2 regions of the Cupriavidus sp. a3 genome follow, and region 2 is predicted to be linked to the other one. Evidence: predicted binding sites of a transcription regulator. Region 2 holds the regulator's gene; the other holds the start of a gene.
The links. The regulator LexA, encoded in region 2, represses DNA repair genes until DNA is damaged. The targets are predictions, from matches to a motif close to ACTGTATNNNNATACAGT.
Positions count from the first base shown of each region.

Region 1 (7,396 bases), 1.8 Mb from region 2:
GGCTGCGGCACGCATCCTCCCCATACCGACATGAACACCATCACCCTGAAACCCGGCAAGGAAAAATCGCTGCTGCGCCGCCACCCGTGGATCTATGCCACCGGCATCGCCACCACCGAAGGCCGCTGCGAGCCGGGCTCGACCGTGACCGTGCGCGCCGCCGACGGCCGCTTCCTGGCCAAGGCCGCCTACAGCCCCGAATCGCAGATCCGTGCGCGCGTGTGGACCTTCGACGAAAACGAGCCGGTCGACCACGCGCTGTTCAAGCGCCGCGTGGCCGCGGCCATCGCCTACCGGCGCCAGTGGGTGAAGGACAGCGATGCGGTGCGCCTGATCTTCGGCGAATCGGACCGGCTGCCGGGGCTGATCGTCGACTACTACGGCAGTGGGGAAACGGGCCAGCTGGTGTGCCAGTTCAATGCGGCCGGCGTGGAGCACTGGAAGACCGCGATCGTGCAGGCGCTGGTCAAGGAGACTGGCTGCCCCAACGTCTATGAACGCTCCGACGCCGCCGTGCGCCAGCGCGAGGGGCTGGAGCTGGTGACCGGCGTGCTGGCCGGCGCGGAGCCCGATCCGGCGCTGTCGGTGACCGAGCATGGCGTGCGCTATTACGTCGACGTGCGCAACGGCCACAAGACCGGCTTCTACGTCGACCAGCGCGACAACCGCAAGCTGGTGGGCGACCTGGCCGAAGGGCGCGAGGTGCTGAACTGCTTCTGCTATACAGGCGGTTTCTCGCTGGCCGCGCTGCGCGGCGGGGCCAAGTCGGTGACGTCGATCGATTCGTCGGGCGAGGCGCTGAAGATTGCCGCGGGCAACGTCACCCTGAACGGGTTCGATCCGGAGCGCGCGACCTGGCTCGACGCTGACGTGTTCAAGACGCTGCGCGAATTCCGCGCCGAAGGGCGTCAGTTCGACCTGATCGTGCTGGACCCGCCCAAGTTCGCGCCGTCGGCGCAGCATATCGACCGTGCCGCGCGTGCGTACAAGGAGATCAACCTGGTCGGCACGCAGCTGCTGCGGCCAGGCGGTTTGCTGTTCACGTACTCGTGCTCGGGCGCGATCAGCATGGAGCTGTTCCAGAAGATCGTGGCGGGCGCAATGACCGATGCGCGGGCGGATGCGCGCATCCTGCGCAGGCTGTCGGCCGGCACCGATCACCCGATGCTGGCGGCGTTCCCGGAAGGGGAGTACCTGAAGGGGTTGCTGCTGGAGAAGGTGGGGTAACGCTGCGATCCGGAAGCGGCGACAGCCCTAGCGCGCCGCTTGTTTTCTCCCCTATCCCGCGCGCGGGAGAGGGGAGAAAAACGGCGCGACGAGACTACCGCCACATATTCCGCATCCGGCTGGCCAGGTCCACCGGCGCCAGCGCCGGCTTTGCCTTCCCCTCGCCCGGCATCGGCGGCGGCGGCCATGCCCGGCTGTGGAAATTCGGCATCACGCGATTCGGGATGAACCGCGTGCGCGACGCATACACATGCCGGTCGCCAAAGCCCACCTGCTGGTGCACGTAGAAGCGCTGCGGCACGACGACGTCCAGATGGTCCTTGGCGCGCGTCATCGCCACATACAGCAGCCGCCGTTCTTCCTCGATCTCTTCGGTCGTTCCCGTCGCCAGGTCGCTCGGCATGCAGCCATCGACGGCATTGAGCACATATACTGCCTTCCACTCCTGCCCCTTGGCCGAGTGGATGGTCGACAGGATCAGGTAGTCCTCGTCGCGCGACGGCACGCCGGATTCATCGCTCGACGCACTGGGCGGGTCCAGCGTCAGCTCGGTCAGGAAGCGCTCGCGCGCGCCGTAGGTGGCGGCGATGCGTTCCAGCTGCTGCAGGTCGGCCTGGCGCGCGGCGGCGTCGTCGTGCAGGCGTTCGAGGTGCGGCGTGTACCAGGCCAGCACCTGCTCGAACTCCGACGGCCACGGCGAGGCCGGCGCCATCAGCGCGCGCGCCAGCGTCAGCAGGTCGGCCCACGCGGGGGCAGCGGCCGGCGGCGGCTCGAATTCCTGCAGCGAGAACAGCGGCTCGGTGGCCAGCGCCAGCGCGTCGAGCACACGTGCCGCGGTCTTGGGGCCGATGCCCGGCAGCAGCTGCAGCGTGCGGAAGCCTGCCATGCGGTCGCGCGGGTTTTCCAGCCAGCGCACCACGGCCAGCACGTCTTTCACGTGCGTCGATTCCAGGAACTTGAGCCCGCCGAACTTCACGAACGGGATATTGCGCCGCGCCAGCTCGATCTCCACCTGCGCGCTGTGGTCGGCGGCGCGGAACAGCACCGCCTGCGCCATCAGCGCCAGGCCGGCCTCGCGCCGCGCCAGCACCTGCTCGACCACGTAGCGCGCCTGGTCGGCCTCGTCGTTGACGACGATGATGCCGGGCTTCTCGGCCGACAGCCGCTCGGACCAGAGATCCTTGGTATAGCGCTCGGCCGCCAGTCCGATCACGGCGTTGGCGGCCTGCAGGATCGGCTGCGTCGAGCGGTAGTTCCGCGACAGCGTCACCTGCTGCGCGGGCGGCGTGAACTGCTGCGGGAAATCGAGGATATTGCGCACGGTCGCACCGCGGAACGCGTAGATCGACTGCGCATCGTCGCCGACCACGGTCAGGCCGCGGCCATCGGGCCGCATGGCCAGCAGGATCGACGCCTGCAGTGCGTTGGTGTCCTGGTATTCGTCGACCAGGACGTGGTCGAAGCGCGCGCCGATGTCCTGCGCGATGGCCGGCTCTGCCATGGCCTGCGCCCAGTACAGCAGCAGGTCGTCGTAGTCGAGCACGTGCTGCTTCTGCTTGGCCTCGACATAGCCGGCAAACAGCGTGCGCAGCGCATCGGCCCACATCGCGTAGCGCGGGAACTGCTGCTTGAGCACGTCCTCCAGCGGCGCCTGCGTGTTGACCACGCGCGAGTAGATCGACAGGCAGGTCTCTTTCTTGGGAAAGCGGCTCGCGGTCTCGGACAGGCCCAGGTCGTGGCGCACCACGTGCATCAGGTCGGCCGCATCGCCGCGGTCGCTGATGGTGAAGGCGGGCGACAGGCCCAGCGTCTCGGCGTACTCGCGCAGCAGGCGCGCGCCGATGGCGTGGAAGGTGCCCGACCACTGCAGCGCCGCGCGGCCCGCGCCGGTCTGCGTGCCCAGCGCCTGGTCGACGATGCGCTCGACGCGCCGGCCCATTTCGGCGGCGGCGCGGCGCGAGAAGGTCAGCAGCAGGATGCGGCGCGGATCGGCGCCGCCCAGCACCAGGTGCGCGACCCGGTGCGCCAGCGTGTTGGTCTTGCCCGAGCCCGCGCCGGCGATGATCAGCAGCGGCCCGTCGCTGCCGTGCTCGACCGCGGCGCGCTGCTCCGGGTTGAGCCTGGACAGGTAGGCGGGGCCTGCGTCGGCCGCATCGGGGGCAAGGGCGGATTCGAGGTCCGCGGCGGGGGCAAGGTCGAGTGACACAGGCAGGAAAGAGGAATGGGGCGGGCAAAAAAAGCTGGCGCTAACTGTATATCCATACAGCCCGGCAGTGCAAGCCGCTTTGCGCGGGATGGGGCACGAACCAATAAGAAAGGTGCTCGATGAGCACCTTTTCCTGAATGTTGCGGGCGGCGGCGGGTGACAGCGTTACGCAGACTTTGCCAGCGCGCCGTCCAGCAGCTTGTGCAGCGCATCCCACTCGGGCTCGCCGACATAACGCTTGAGGATGCGTCCGTCCTTGTCGACCACGAAGGTGGTCGGCGTCAGCTGCACATTGCCGAAGGCCCTGGCGGCGGACCCGTCCGAATCCATCGCGACCTTGAACGGCAGCCCGCGCGTCTTGGCGTAGTTCATCACGTACATCGGCGGGTCATAGTTCATCGCCACGGCGACGAACTCCAGCCCCTTGCCCTTGAACTGCTCGTAGGTCTTGACCATGTCGGGCATTTCCTTGACGCAGGTGGCGCAGCTGGTGGCCCAGAAATTGACCAGGTAGACCTTGCCCTTCAGGTCGGCGGTGCTGACCTTCTCGCCCGACAGCAGCGTGAACGTGGCGGCCGGCGCGGCGTTGGAGGGCGCCAGCGCGCGGTAGCCGAACCAGCCCAGCAGCGCCAGTACGACGACTGCGGCGACGATGGGCCAGGGCTTGCGGGAGGACTTGGCGGAAGTGGAAGTGGTCATGGGAGGCGGAGGAAGGCGAATTCTCTTCGGGCAACGACACATTCTAATGCCGCGGGCGCCGCGGTGTTGCGCGCGGTCTGCTTGCGTCAATCTGTCGCAATGCCGGCGCCACCGCGCGGTTCAGCGCCGTGTGGCGATGGCGGCGCGTGCCTGGTCCAGCGCCTGCTCCAGGTAGGCGCCGTAGAAATCGGGCTGCATGCCGCGCAGCGGACTGGCGGCGGCGCGGCCCTGGCGATCGAGGAACAGCACCGTCGGCGCCACCCGCACCTGGTGCGCCCGCGCCCAGTCGCGCGCGGTGGTCATGCTGCCGTCGGCATCGCGCAGCGGCGTGGCGGCGGTCAGGTCGAGCTCGCGCACCGCGATCTCGCCGGCGGCGGCCTGCGGGCCGAGGTAGTTGCGGCGCACCGCGTCGCAATAGCCGCATCCTGGCATCGACACCAGCAGCACCAGCGGCTCGCCACGTTGCGCGGCCTCGGCGCCATGCGCGGCCAGGTCGGTGGCGGCAGGCAGGTGCGCCGTGCCCGCGGCCAGCGCCGCGCCGGCGGCCGTTGCCAGCAGCGTGCAGGCGGCCAGTCGCGCCAGTTGCGCTAGTCGGAGCAGCGCGGACCGGGCTGGTACGGCGAGGCGGGGCAGGGCGGGAACAGGCATGCGGTCGGGAAAGACTGTCAGGCGGCGCACCATGCACCGGGGCGCCACTTCCGCGATAATACCGGTTTCCGCCCGCAGGCGACGGCGGCCGCCAGAGCCGCTCCATGGCCTGCGCGCGCTGTCCGCCACACGCTTCCCCATGCGTCCTCTTTCGCCCCAGTCGTCGAGCCTGGCCGCCCTGGCCCGCAGTCCCATGCTGCGCCGCGCCGCCGTATGCGCGGCGCTGGCCCTCTGCGCCTGTTCGCCCCGCTATGACTGGCGCACGATCCAGTCCGGCGAGGGCGCCTACGCCGCGCTCTACCCCGGCAAGCCCAGCAGCGCCGCGCGCGACGTCACCATCGCCGGCCGCAAGCTGCCGATGACGATGGAGGCGGCGCGCGTCGACGACACGCTATTCGCCGTGGGCGTGGTCACGCTGCCTGCCGACGACGAAGCGCTGCGGCGCGAGGCGCTGGCGGCGATGCAGGCGGGCCTGCTGGCCAACCTGGGCACGTCGTCGGGCGAGCCGGCGCGTACGCGCCCGGTCACGATCACGACCGCCGACAAGCCGGGGCGGCCGCTGGCCGGCGTGGAAGTGCAGGCCAGCGGCGTGTCGCCGCAGGACCAGTCGCCGCGGCGGCTGACCGCGCGGCTGGTGGCGGTGGGCGCGCGCGCCTACCAGGCGGTGGTGCTGGAGTCCGGCGACGCCGCGCGCGACCAGCGCCAGGCCGAGCAGGTGGAGCAGTTCCTCGGCGGCTTCCACCCGTTCTGAGGTCCCGCAGGACGCCGCAGGAATACAGGGTTTGCGCCGGGCCGCGTCAGTGCGGCGGCGGCAGTTGTCGGGCAGTTGTCGTCTAGGAGAATCGAAATGCGTTGGGAAGTGTGGCTGGCTTATTTCGCGGCGTGCTGGGTGATTGCGGTGTCGCCGGGATCGGGGGCGGTGCTGTCGATGAGCCACGGCCTGTCGTATGGCCTGCGCAAGACCACCACCACGATCTTCGGCCTGCAGACGGGGTTGGTAATCGTGCTGCTGGTGGCCGGCGGCGGGCTGGGCGCGCTGCTGCTGGCCTCGGAGCAGGCCTTCATGGTGGTGAAGACCGTGGGCGCGCTGTATCTGATTTACCTGGGCTTGCAGCAGTGGCGCGCGAAGGTGCAAAGCAGCGAAGGCGCCAGCGAGGGTCCCGCCCGCGTGGCCGTGATGAGCCCACGCCGGCGCTTCGCCACCGGGCTGCTGACCAACGTGACCAATCCCAAGGGCATCATCTTCATGGTCGCGGTGCTACCGCAGTTTATCGACCCGAACCACCCGCTGGCGCCGCAGCTGGCCATCCTGGCGCTGACCATGTGCTGCGTCGACCTGGTGGTGATGCACGGCTACGCGCTGCTGGCCTCGCGCATGCAGGGCCTGTTCCGCAACGCGCGCGCGGTGCGCTGGCAGAACCGCTTCTTCGGCAGCGTGCTGATGGCGGTTGGCGCGGCGCTGTTCTTCGTGCGCCGGCAGCACGCCTGAGCGCCGGCACTGGCGCCAACCCTCGGGGTTTGCTTCAATGAGGGGAACCCCCCGGCCACGGAGAGCCCCAAATGCCAGCCTCGCCGATTCCCCGCGCCGGCGCGCGCATGCTGCCGCGCCACACCGTGCCTCCGGTGGAAGAACCGTCGCCGCCGGGCGTGCCTCCCGACTTGCCATTGCCGCCGGAAGAAGATCCGGTGCCGCCGCCGGTCGAGCCGCCGGTGGCGACGCCAATCGGAAAACGCGCGTAGGGATCGCCGCGGCCCGCCGGGGCCGCTTTAGGCCTTCCTCCCTTTCGTCGCTGCGGCGCGGCGCCCGGCATGGTTCGCCTGTCACGCTGGGGGCGCAAAGTATGGCGGTCCATGCCGCGGCATCGTGCCGGGCGCGCTGTGACCCGCGCCTGTGCCTGCGCCGGGGTGGGGGCCAGCGTGCTCACTGGCATGGTTCATGCGGCTTGCCGCGCGTGCCGGCCGGGCTCGCGCTGCCCGACCCACATCGCGCCGGTGTTCCCGGCAAGCAAGGAGCCCGCCATGCCTACCGCCCGTTCCGCGTTTTCAGCTTCCTCCTTCGGCACGCCCGATCCACGGCCGGTGGATCTTGTGATCTTCGGCGGCACCGGCGACCTGTCGGCCCGCAAGCTGCTGCCCTCGCTGTACATGTGCCATCGCGACGGCAACCTGCCCGAGGGCACGCGCATCATCGGCGTGGGCCGCCATGAATGGGATGCCGCAGCCTTCGCGCGTTTTGCCGACGAGCGCGCGCAGCCGTTCGTCGATGCGCGCTACCTCGATCCCGACAAGTGGCGCGCGTTCCTGCAGCGGCTCGACTTCGTCCGGGTCGATGCCTCGCAGCCCGGCCACTACGAGACGCTGGGGAAGGCGCTGCGCAGCGAAGCGCTGCGCATCTACTACATGGCGATGCCGCCGGGCCTGTTCGCCCAGACCTGCGACAACCTGGCCGGGCACGGCCTGATTGCCGACGACACCCGGCTGGTGCTGGAGAAGCCGCTGGGGGTCGACCTCGCCTCGGCCATTGCCATCAGCGAGGTAGTGACGCGCTACTTCAGCGAAGACCGCACCTACCGGATCGACCACTACCTCGGCAAGGAGACGGTGCAGAACCTGATG
Region 1 covers NZ_CP170643.1:4,329,635-4,337,030, reverse strand. The annotation lists gene ACAD63_RS20665 (class I SAM-dependent rRNA methyltransferase) at 31-1,227, shown strand; gene ACAD63_RS20660 (ATP-dependent helicase) at 1,322-3,433, opposite strand; gene ACAD63_RS20655 (TlpA disulfide reductase family protein) at 3,599-4,132, opposite strand; gene ACAD63_RS20650 (SoxW family protein) at 4,253-4,780, opposite strand; gene ACAD63_RS20645 (hypothetical protein) at 4,920-5,531, shown strand; gene ACAD63_RS20640 (LysE family transporter) at 5,628-6,269, shown strand; gene ACAD63_RS20635 (hypothetical protein) at 6,341-6,520, shown strand; gene zwf (glucose-6-phosphate dehydrogenase) at 6,800-7,396, shown strand, end outside.
Region 1: ACAD63_RS20660 (ATP-dependent helicase) is a predicted target of LexA. The motif match lies at 3,477-3,494, and genes of this name have one in related genera.

Region 2 (7,396 bases):
CGTTGTGCGGCACGGCACAGCACTGGTTGACTCTGTTGTGTCGCAAACAGATCAGGGCACGTTTCTTAAATGAAACTTAGGCCTAAGGCTACCGTGACGATGAGGGTCTGCCAGGCGCACCATTGCATCCGGATTGGACCACCAATCTCCTGCTGTGCCTGATGTTGACCCCAAGCAGGTTGCAAGACGCAGGCCGGCCGTAAGGCCGATTTGACAATCGCCGGGGACACACTGTGAGTTCAACCAAAACCGTGCCTTGCTTACTATGCGCTGCACTCGCGCGACGCTGGCTTGACCGACAAGATCGCCTGCGCGGTAGTCAAATATACCGCTGCGCTGCCTGTGGCGGGAGATTCGCAGTTACTGGCGACGCTCTGGGTGCTATCGAGCAGGGGCGTTGGGATGTTCCTGAATTGAAGGCTGCGGTTCGGCAGAACATTGCTTCGGGCGCCCTGCCGCGCATCGAGGATGTTGAAGGTAGGCCCCGCTTGATCGCGGTCGGCCGCCAGGCATCCTGAACTCCGGCGCATGAATTGCGGTGCTATGAGCCAACGTATGTAGCGAAGCTACGGGCAGGCAAGCAGTGGGCGCCGATCGCTCTGAAGGCGCGTGCCGATTTGCGCGTTCTCTGTGGGTAGGCGAGGGGGCTCCGTTGCCTCGCAAACATTTCTTGCTCACCTCGGGCCGACACGCGTCGATGTCCTGCAGGGCGAGAACAGCGGCGCTGCTACCCATTGGCGGATCCCTCCTTCTGCCGTCGGGTGTATTCGCTGACCTCGCCGCTTGCACAGAATGGAGTGGGCCTTGGCTGCATAGGCCAAGGCCCGTTTGGGCTACCGAAATTCCCCCGTCAAAACAGATATGAGGCCTTGGCTGCATGGGCCCAAGGCTCTTACTACAGGTCCCCCGTTACATCATATGCCGCATCGCACAAGAGCTTCGTTATGAATTGTGATGCAGCGCACAATATTGTCGCGAGTCACTTTATGGCGCTCGTCGATCGCTTGCTCGGCGCGGTAAGCCGACCAGTAGAAGTGGGAATATCGGCCGTGCCATAAAAAGCCATTCTCCGCTGGACTACTGCGAAGAGACGGCCGAGAAGGGAGGAAATTCCGTTCGTGCGTTTTGCGCTGGCGGGTATGCGACCGAGTGCGGTGACCGAGCAGATGGACGAGGGCGATGAGGCTTGCCGTTGAAGCGGATGGGGCGTTCTTTCATCATGCTAGGATTCCTCTGAAACGATGGGAGCGCGCCATGTCGAGCCATGCCTTGGTCGAAGAAGGGGAGTATTTCTGCCACTGCACGGTCTGGAAGTCGAAATCTGGATCCTGGGAGGCATCGGTATTGTTCGAGCGCAGAATCGATCACGCAAACGAGTTTGTCCCAGGCTTGCGACACAAGATCAAAGCCACGTTCAATAGCGAGGAAGAGGCGATGGCTGAAGCAATTGCTTACGCAAAGGCTTGCGTCGAGAACACTAAGACCGGGCTGTAGCCTCATGCGGCCACTCCGAAGCATTTTGATTCCTTCGCCGACCAACTCGCCATCTCAGGCGCGTTGGCGCTTACCAGTGCCGCCGCCTTACACGCGCGGCGTTTCGGCCAGCTTCCTATGCAGGCGAACTGCACTTAGAGAATCGGAATAGACGGCGGCGCTGCGGCATGCTGCGGACGCTGCGCGAGCGGGACGACTTGGTCTTAAAGGGCTACGATGGGATAAGAGCTTTCGGCAATTCGCTCCATGAGACCTCACATCCCTCATTCCCATCATGCATACCGTACCGGTGATCCGAGGCACGGCTGGCGCCACTATTTGATCCTCGCGGCGGTGGTGCTCGGGCTGGGCCTACTCTTCCTGGCGTGGCCTGGCTAAACGCGCTTGCGCGGAGGGGATGGAGATCCCTGCGTCATCGTCTTGGACGCTCCTTTCAGTGCCAGCGACGCCCACAATCGATGTGGCTCCTGTACCATACGCGCCTTGCATTCCAAAGGGGTCGTATGTTCTTTCGAGCAGCGGTAATAGGGGCTGGCGTGGCAGTGGCCGCGATGATGGCCGGATGCGCCACCGGCACATCGGAGAAAGATATTCGTGCGCGTCCGCCGATGCGCTTGTTCACGCCGGCAAAAATGGCTGACGTTGCCAAATGCCTGCGCAACAATCTCGGCGACGAAGCCACGATGGTCAACCTGCCGGCACAGAACCAGATGGAAATCCGGATCGGACAGCCAAAGATCAGTGGCGAATTTGCGTATGCCTACCTGATCTCGCTGACCGCCAGGCCGGATGGCACGGCGGTCGAGTTGCGCAAGACTAATACATGGTTCCCGCAGATGACTCCGGAAGAACTGGAGACGGAAACCAAGGCGTGCGCGCGTAGCTGATCAGGCCAGCTTGCTAGTGGTTTCCAGTTCAAGCATCCTGCAGATCGCGGCCATGCTGCCTACCATGGTCCGGCGCTGCGCGCCCTGATAGACGCGCACGCCCTTGCACTGGCGGAAGGGCACCGGCTTGACCGGGCGGCGGGCGGCGACGTGGTGGGTTTGCGGCATGGTTGCACCTCTTTTTCAGGCAAAAGCGGGGTCAACACCCGGCAAGCCGGGCGGCGTCTGCAAAGCAATGGAAGCGGGTGGGTCCGCGCAGGCGAAGCGCCTGCCGTGACCGGCTAGAAGCCGGAGGATCGGATCAGGCCGACCGCGATGCCTTCCAGCGAAAACTCTTCGCGCCCCGGTTCAACGATGATGTTGGCGAAGTCCGGGTTTTCCGCGATCAGCTCGATATGGCCGCCGCGCCGTTGCAGGCGCTTGACCGTGACATCGTCGCCGAGTCGCGCCACCACGATCTTGCCGTTGGGCGCTTCGCTGGCCCGGCGCACGGCGAGCAGGTCGCCGTCGAGAATGCCGGCGTCGCGCATGCTCAGGCCGCGCACGCGCAGCAGGTAGTCGGGGCGTTCATCGAAGACCGAGGCGTCCACCTGGTATTGGCGGTCGATATGTTCGGCGGCAAGGATGGGACTGCCGGCTGCGACGCGGCCAACCAACGGCAGCGTCAGCTGCAAAACGTCGGGGATGGGTAGCGAGAACTGGTCCGGCATTTCCGAGTCGCTGCGCGAAACCTTCAGGCGGATGCCGCGCGAGGCGCCAGGCGTCAGCTCGATCACGCCTTTGCGGGCCAACGCGCGCAGGTGCTCTTCCGCGGCATTTGGCGAGGAAAAGCCAAATTCGGCAGCAATCTCGGCACGCGTCGGCGGGAAGCCGGTACGGCGGATCGTATTGCGGATCAGATCGAAAATCTGCTGCTGCCGGGGTGTCAGGGTCGCCATGGGATCGCCGTTCCGTGCGGGCGCGCTGGGCAGGGTTGGATGGGCTGCCCAACGGACTGGGCGGTCCCCGAAATCCTGCATCCGGCGGGCCGGGCACTGTATGTTTAAACAGTATGCTGTGATTTTATACAGTATCGGCGTCAGCGCAAGCAGAATTTTTGCTGGCGCGCGTGAACCGATCGGCCTCGGCGCGGGCCATTCCGGTGGAAGTCCGCCGTTACAATCGCGATTCCATCGCCCGGCGCATGTATTCCCTTCTGTTTCCTGAGCCCCAGCATCCATGACCCAATTGCCTCGCATCGTTGTATTGGCTACCGGCGGCACCATTGCCGGCGCTTCCGGCAACCCCGCCAGCAGCGCGCACTACCAGGCGGCCACCGTGCCCGTGTCGTCGTTGCTTGCGGCGGTGCCGGCGCTGCAGTCGGTGGCACGGATCGAAGCCGAGCAGGTGGCGCAGGTCGACAGCAAGGACATGACCTTTGCGCTGTGGGTCGCGCTGGCCGCTCGCGTCGAGCACTGGTCGGCGCAGGCGGATGTGGCGGGCATCGTGATCACGCACGGCACCGATACGCTGGAAGAAACGGCGATGGCGCTGCACCTGACCCAGGCGTGCCCGGTCCCGGTGGTGATGACGGCGGCGATGCGGCCGTCCACCTCGCTGTCGGCCGACGGGCCGCTCAACCTGCTCGACGCGGTACGGGTGGCGGCGTATCCGGATGCGCGCGGAAAGGGCGTGCTGGTGGTGCTGAACCAGCAGATCCATGCGGCGCGCGATGTTGCCAAGGCGCATACCTCGGCGGTGGATGCCTTCGTGTCCCAGTGCGGGCCGCTCGGGCTGGTGCAGGACGACTACGTGGGCTTTGCCCGCACGCCCCGGCAGGCATGGGCGATCGGTCCGATGCCGGGCGCATGGCCGGTGGTCGAGATCGTGGCGAGCTACGCGCAGCCGGGCCGGATCGCCGTCGATGCGCTGGTGCAGGCTGGCGTGGCGGGCCTGGTGGTGGCCGCCGCCGGCAATGGCTCGATACACGAAGTGCTGGCGGAGGCCCTGGTGGATGCCGCCGCCGCCGGAGTGGCGGTGGTGCGCAGTTCGCGCACCGGGGCAGGTCATGTGGCGATTCCGGCGCATCCCAGCCCGTCCGATGGCGTTTTTGTCTCCGCCTCGGACCTGAATCCGTATAAGGCGAGGGTACTGCTGGCATTGGCGCTTGCGGCGGATCCTGCGCTGGCACGGGATCCCGTGCGCCTGCAGGCCGCCTTTGCCAAAGCCTGAGCCAGCCTTGCCGCTTGCGCGCCCCGTTGGCGCCGGGCTATAATTTAAGGCTATTCAACCTTGCCGCACCGGACTCGTGACGCCCGGGTGGCTAATCCCAAAAGGAGCGTCAATGCGTCATTACGAAATCGTCTTCATCGTCCACCCGGACCAGAGCGAGCAAGTGCCGGCCATGATCGAGCGCTACAAGCAGCTCGTGACCTCGCAGAACGGCAACGTTCACCGCGTGGAAGACTGGGGCCGTCGCCAGATGGCCTACATGATCCAGAAGCTGGCCAAGGCTCACTACGTTTGCCTGAACATCGAATGCGGCAAGGACACGCTGGCTGAACTGGAACACGCCTTCAAGTTCAACGACGCCGTTCTGCGCCACCTGATCGTGCAGACCAAGAAGGCTGAAACCGCTCCTTCGCCGATGATGAAGGAAGTGCAGCGCGAAGAAGCCCGCAAGGCCGCGCAAACGACCACCGAAGGCCAGGCCGCCTGAGTGCGGACTGCGGTGCGCGCCCAGGCTGACCATGTCGGCCCTGGCGGCACGGATGGCAAACGGCAAGAGGCCCCGCGTTGAACCAACTTCGGCTTGCCGCCACTTTGGCGGAACGCGATGCCCTGCGCTATACCCCGGCCGGAGTGCCCGTCGTGAACTGCATCCTGCAGTACAGCGGCGAGACGGTCGAGGCGGAAACGCCACGGCAGGTTGAGTTTGCCATCGCGGCAATGGGGATCGGGCCGGTGGGTCAGCGGCTTGAGCGGTTACCGCTCGGCACGCTGCTCGACTGCGAAGGATTCCTCGCCCGCAAGCACCGCAACAGCAAGGCTCTCGTCTTTCACATCACCGGATGTAAAGCATTCGTAAAGGATTGAATCATGGCATTCGTCAAACGTGACAACAAGAACAAGAAGCGCTTCCAGCAACAGAACCCGCTGTTCAAGCGCAAGCGCTTCTGCCGCTTCACCGTGGCTGGCGTGGAACAGATCGACTACAAGGATCTGGACACCCTGAAGGACTTCATCGGCGACAACGGCAAGATCACGCCGGCCCGCCTGACCGGTACCAAGGCCCACTATCAGCGTCAGCTGGATACGGCGATCAAGCGTGCGCGTTTCCTCGCGCTGCTGCCGTACACCGACCTGCACAAGAACTGATAGGCCCTAGGTCCGTAACGGAGAAAACACGATGCAAGTCATTCTGCTGGAAAAAGTCATCAACCTGGGCAACCTGGGTGACATCGTCAAGGTGAAGGACGGTTACGCTCGTAACTTCCTGATCCCGTCGAAGAAGGCGCGCCGCGCCACGCAAACCGCGATCGCCGAATTCGAAGTCAAGCGCGCCGAGCTGGAAAAGGCCGCCGCCGAGAAGCTGGTCGCGGCGCAAGCCGAAGGCGAGAAGCTGAACGGCCTGACCGTCCAGGTCAGCCAGAAGTCGGGTGTGGACGGCCGTCTGTTCGGCTCGGTCACCAACGCCGACATCGCCGTGGCCCTGGAAGGCCAAGGCTTCAAGGTCGAGAAGGCTCAGGTTCGCCTGCCGAACGGCCCGCTGAAGATGGTGGGCGACCACCCGATCAGCGTCGCGCTGCACACCGACGTCGTGGTCGACGTGACCGTGTCGGTGCTGGGCGAGCAGGTCTAAGACCCGCTGCAGCGGTGCCGCTGCGCGGCGCCGCCCGAAGCACTGCAAGCAGAAAAGGCAGGAGCCCTGGCTCCTGCCTTTTTTGTTGCCCGCTGGCGCTGGCCGGCAGATGTTGGACGCACGTCCGGCAAATGTCCGGTGTAGTGCGTCCTCCTGCCAGCGTCCCGCCGTTATAATCCCTCCCCATGAACGCGCCCGTCGCCGACCCCCAACTCGACAACCTCAAGGTCCCGCCGCATTCCATCGAAGCCGAGCAGTCGGTGCTCGGTGGCCTGCTGCTGGACAATGCCGCCTGGGACCGCATTGCGGACTTCCTTTCGGAGGCGGATTTCTACCGCTTCGACCACCGGATGATCTTCCAGAGCATCGCCCGGTTGATCTCGGCCACAAAGCCGGCCGACGTGATCACGGTCTATGAAATGCTGCAGGTTGCGGGCAAGGCCGAGGAAGTTGGCGGGCTGGCGTACCTGAATTCGCTGGCACAGAACACGCCCAGCGCGGCCAATATCCGCCGCTATGCGGAAATCGTGCGCGAGCGTGCGGTGCTGCGCAAGCTGGTTACGGTGGCCGACGATATCGCCTCGGCCGCCTTCGCGCCCAAGGGGCGGGAAGTCCGCGAGCTGCTGGACGAAGCTGAATCCAAGGTCTTTGCGATCGCCGAGGAAGGCGCGCGCGGCCAGGCCGGCTTCCAGGAAATCCAGCCGCTGCTGACGCAGGTGGTGGAGCGCATCGACGAGCTTTACCATCGCGACAGCACCAGCGACGTGACCGGCGTGCCCACGGGCTTCGTGGACCTGGACCGGATGACCAGCGGCATGCAGGGCGGCGACCTGATCATCGTCGCCGGCCGCCCGTCGATGGGTAAGACCGCGTTCTCGCTGAACATCGGCGAGCATGTGGCGGTGGAGCAGGGCCTGCCAGTGGCAGTGTTCTCGATGGAAATGGCCGGCACGCAGCTGGCCATGCGTATGCTCGGCTCGGTCGGGCGGCTGGACCAGCACCGGTTGCGTACCGGCCGCCTGCTGGATGAAGACTGGCCACGCCTGACGCATGCCATCCAGCGCATGAACGATGCGCAGCTGTTCATCGACGAAACTCCCGCGCTGAACCCGATGGAACTGCGCGCGCGCTCGCGCCGGCTGGCGCGCCAGTGCGGGCAGCTCGGCCTGATCAT
Region 2 covers NZ_CP170643.1:1,535,284-1,542,679, forward strand. The annotation lists gene ACAD63_RS07350 (hypothetical protein) at 1,255-1,494, shown strand; gene ACAD63_RS07355 (hypothetical protein) at 2,031-2,381, shown strand; gene ACAD63_RS07360 (hypothetical protein) at 2,382-2,549, opposite strand; gene lexA (transcriptional repressor LexA) at 2,663-3,319, opposite strand; gene ACAD63_RS07370 (asparaginase) at 3,600-4,592, shown strand; gene rpsF (30S ribosomal protein S6) at 4,705-5,079, shown strand; gene priB (primosomal replication protein N) at 5,157-5,456, shown strand; gene rpsR (30S ribosomal protein S18) at 5,460-5,738, shown strand; gene rplI (50S ribosomal protein L9) at 5,770-6,222, shown strand; gene ACAD63_RS07395 (replicative DNA helicase) at 6,408-7,396, shown strand, end outside.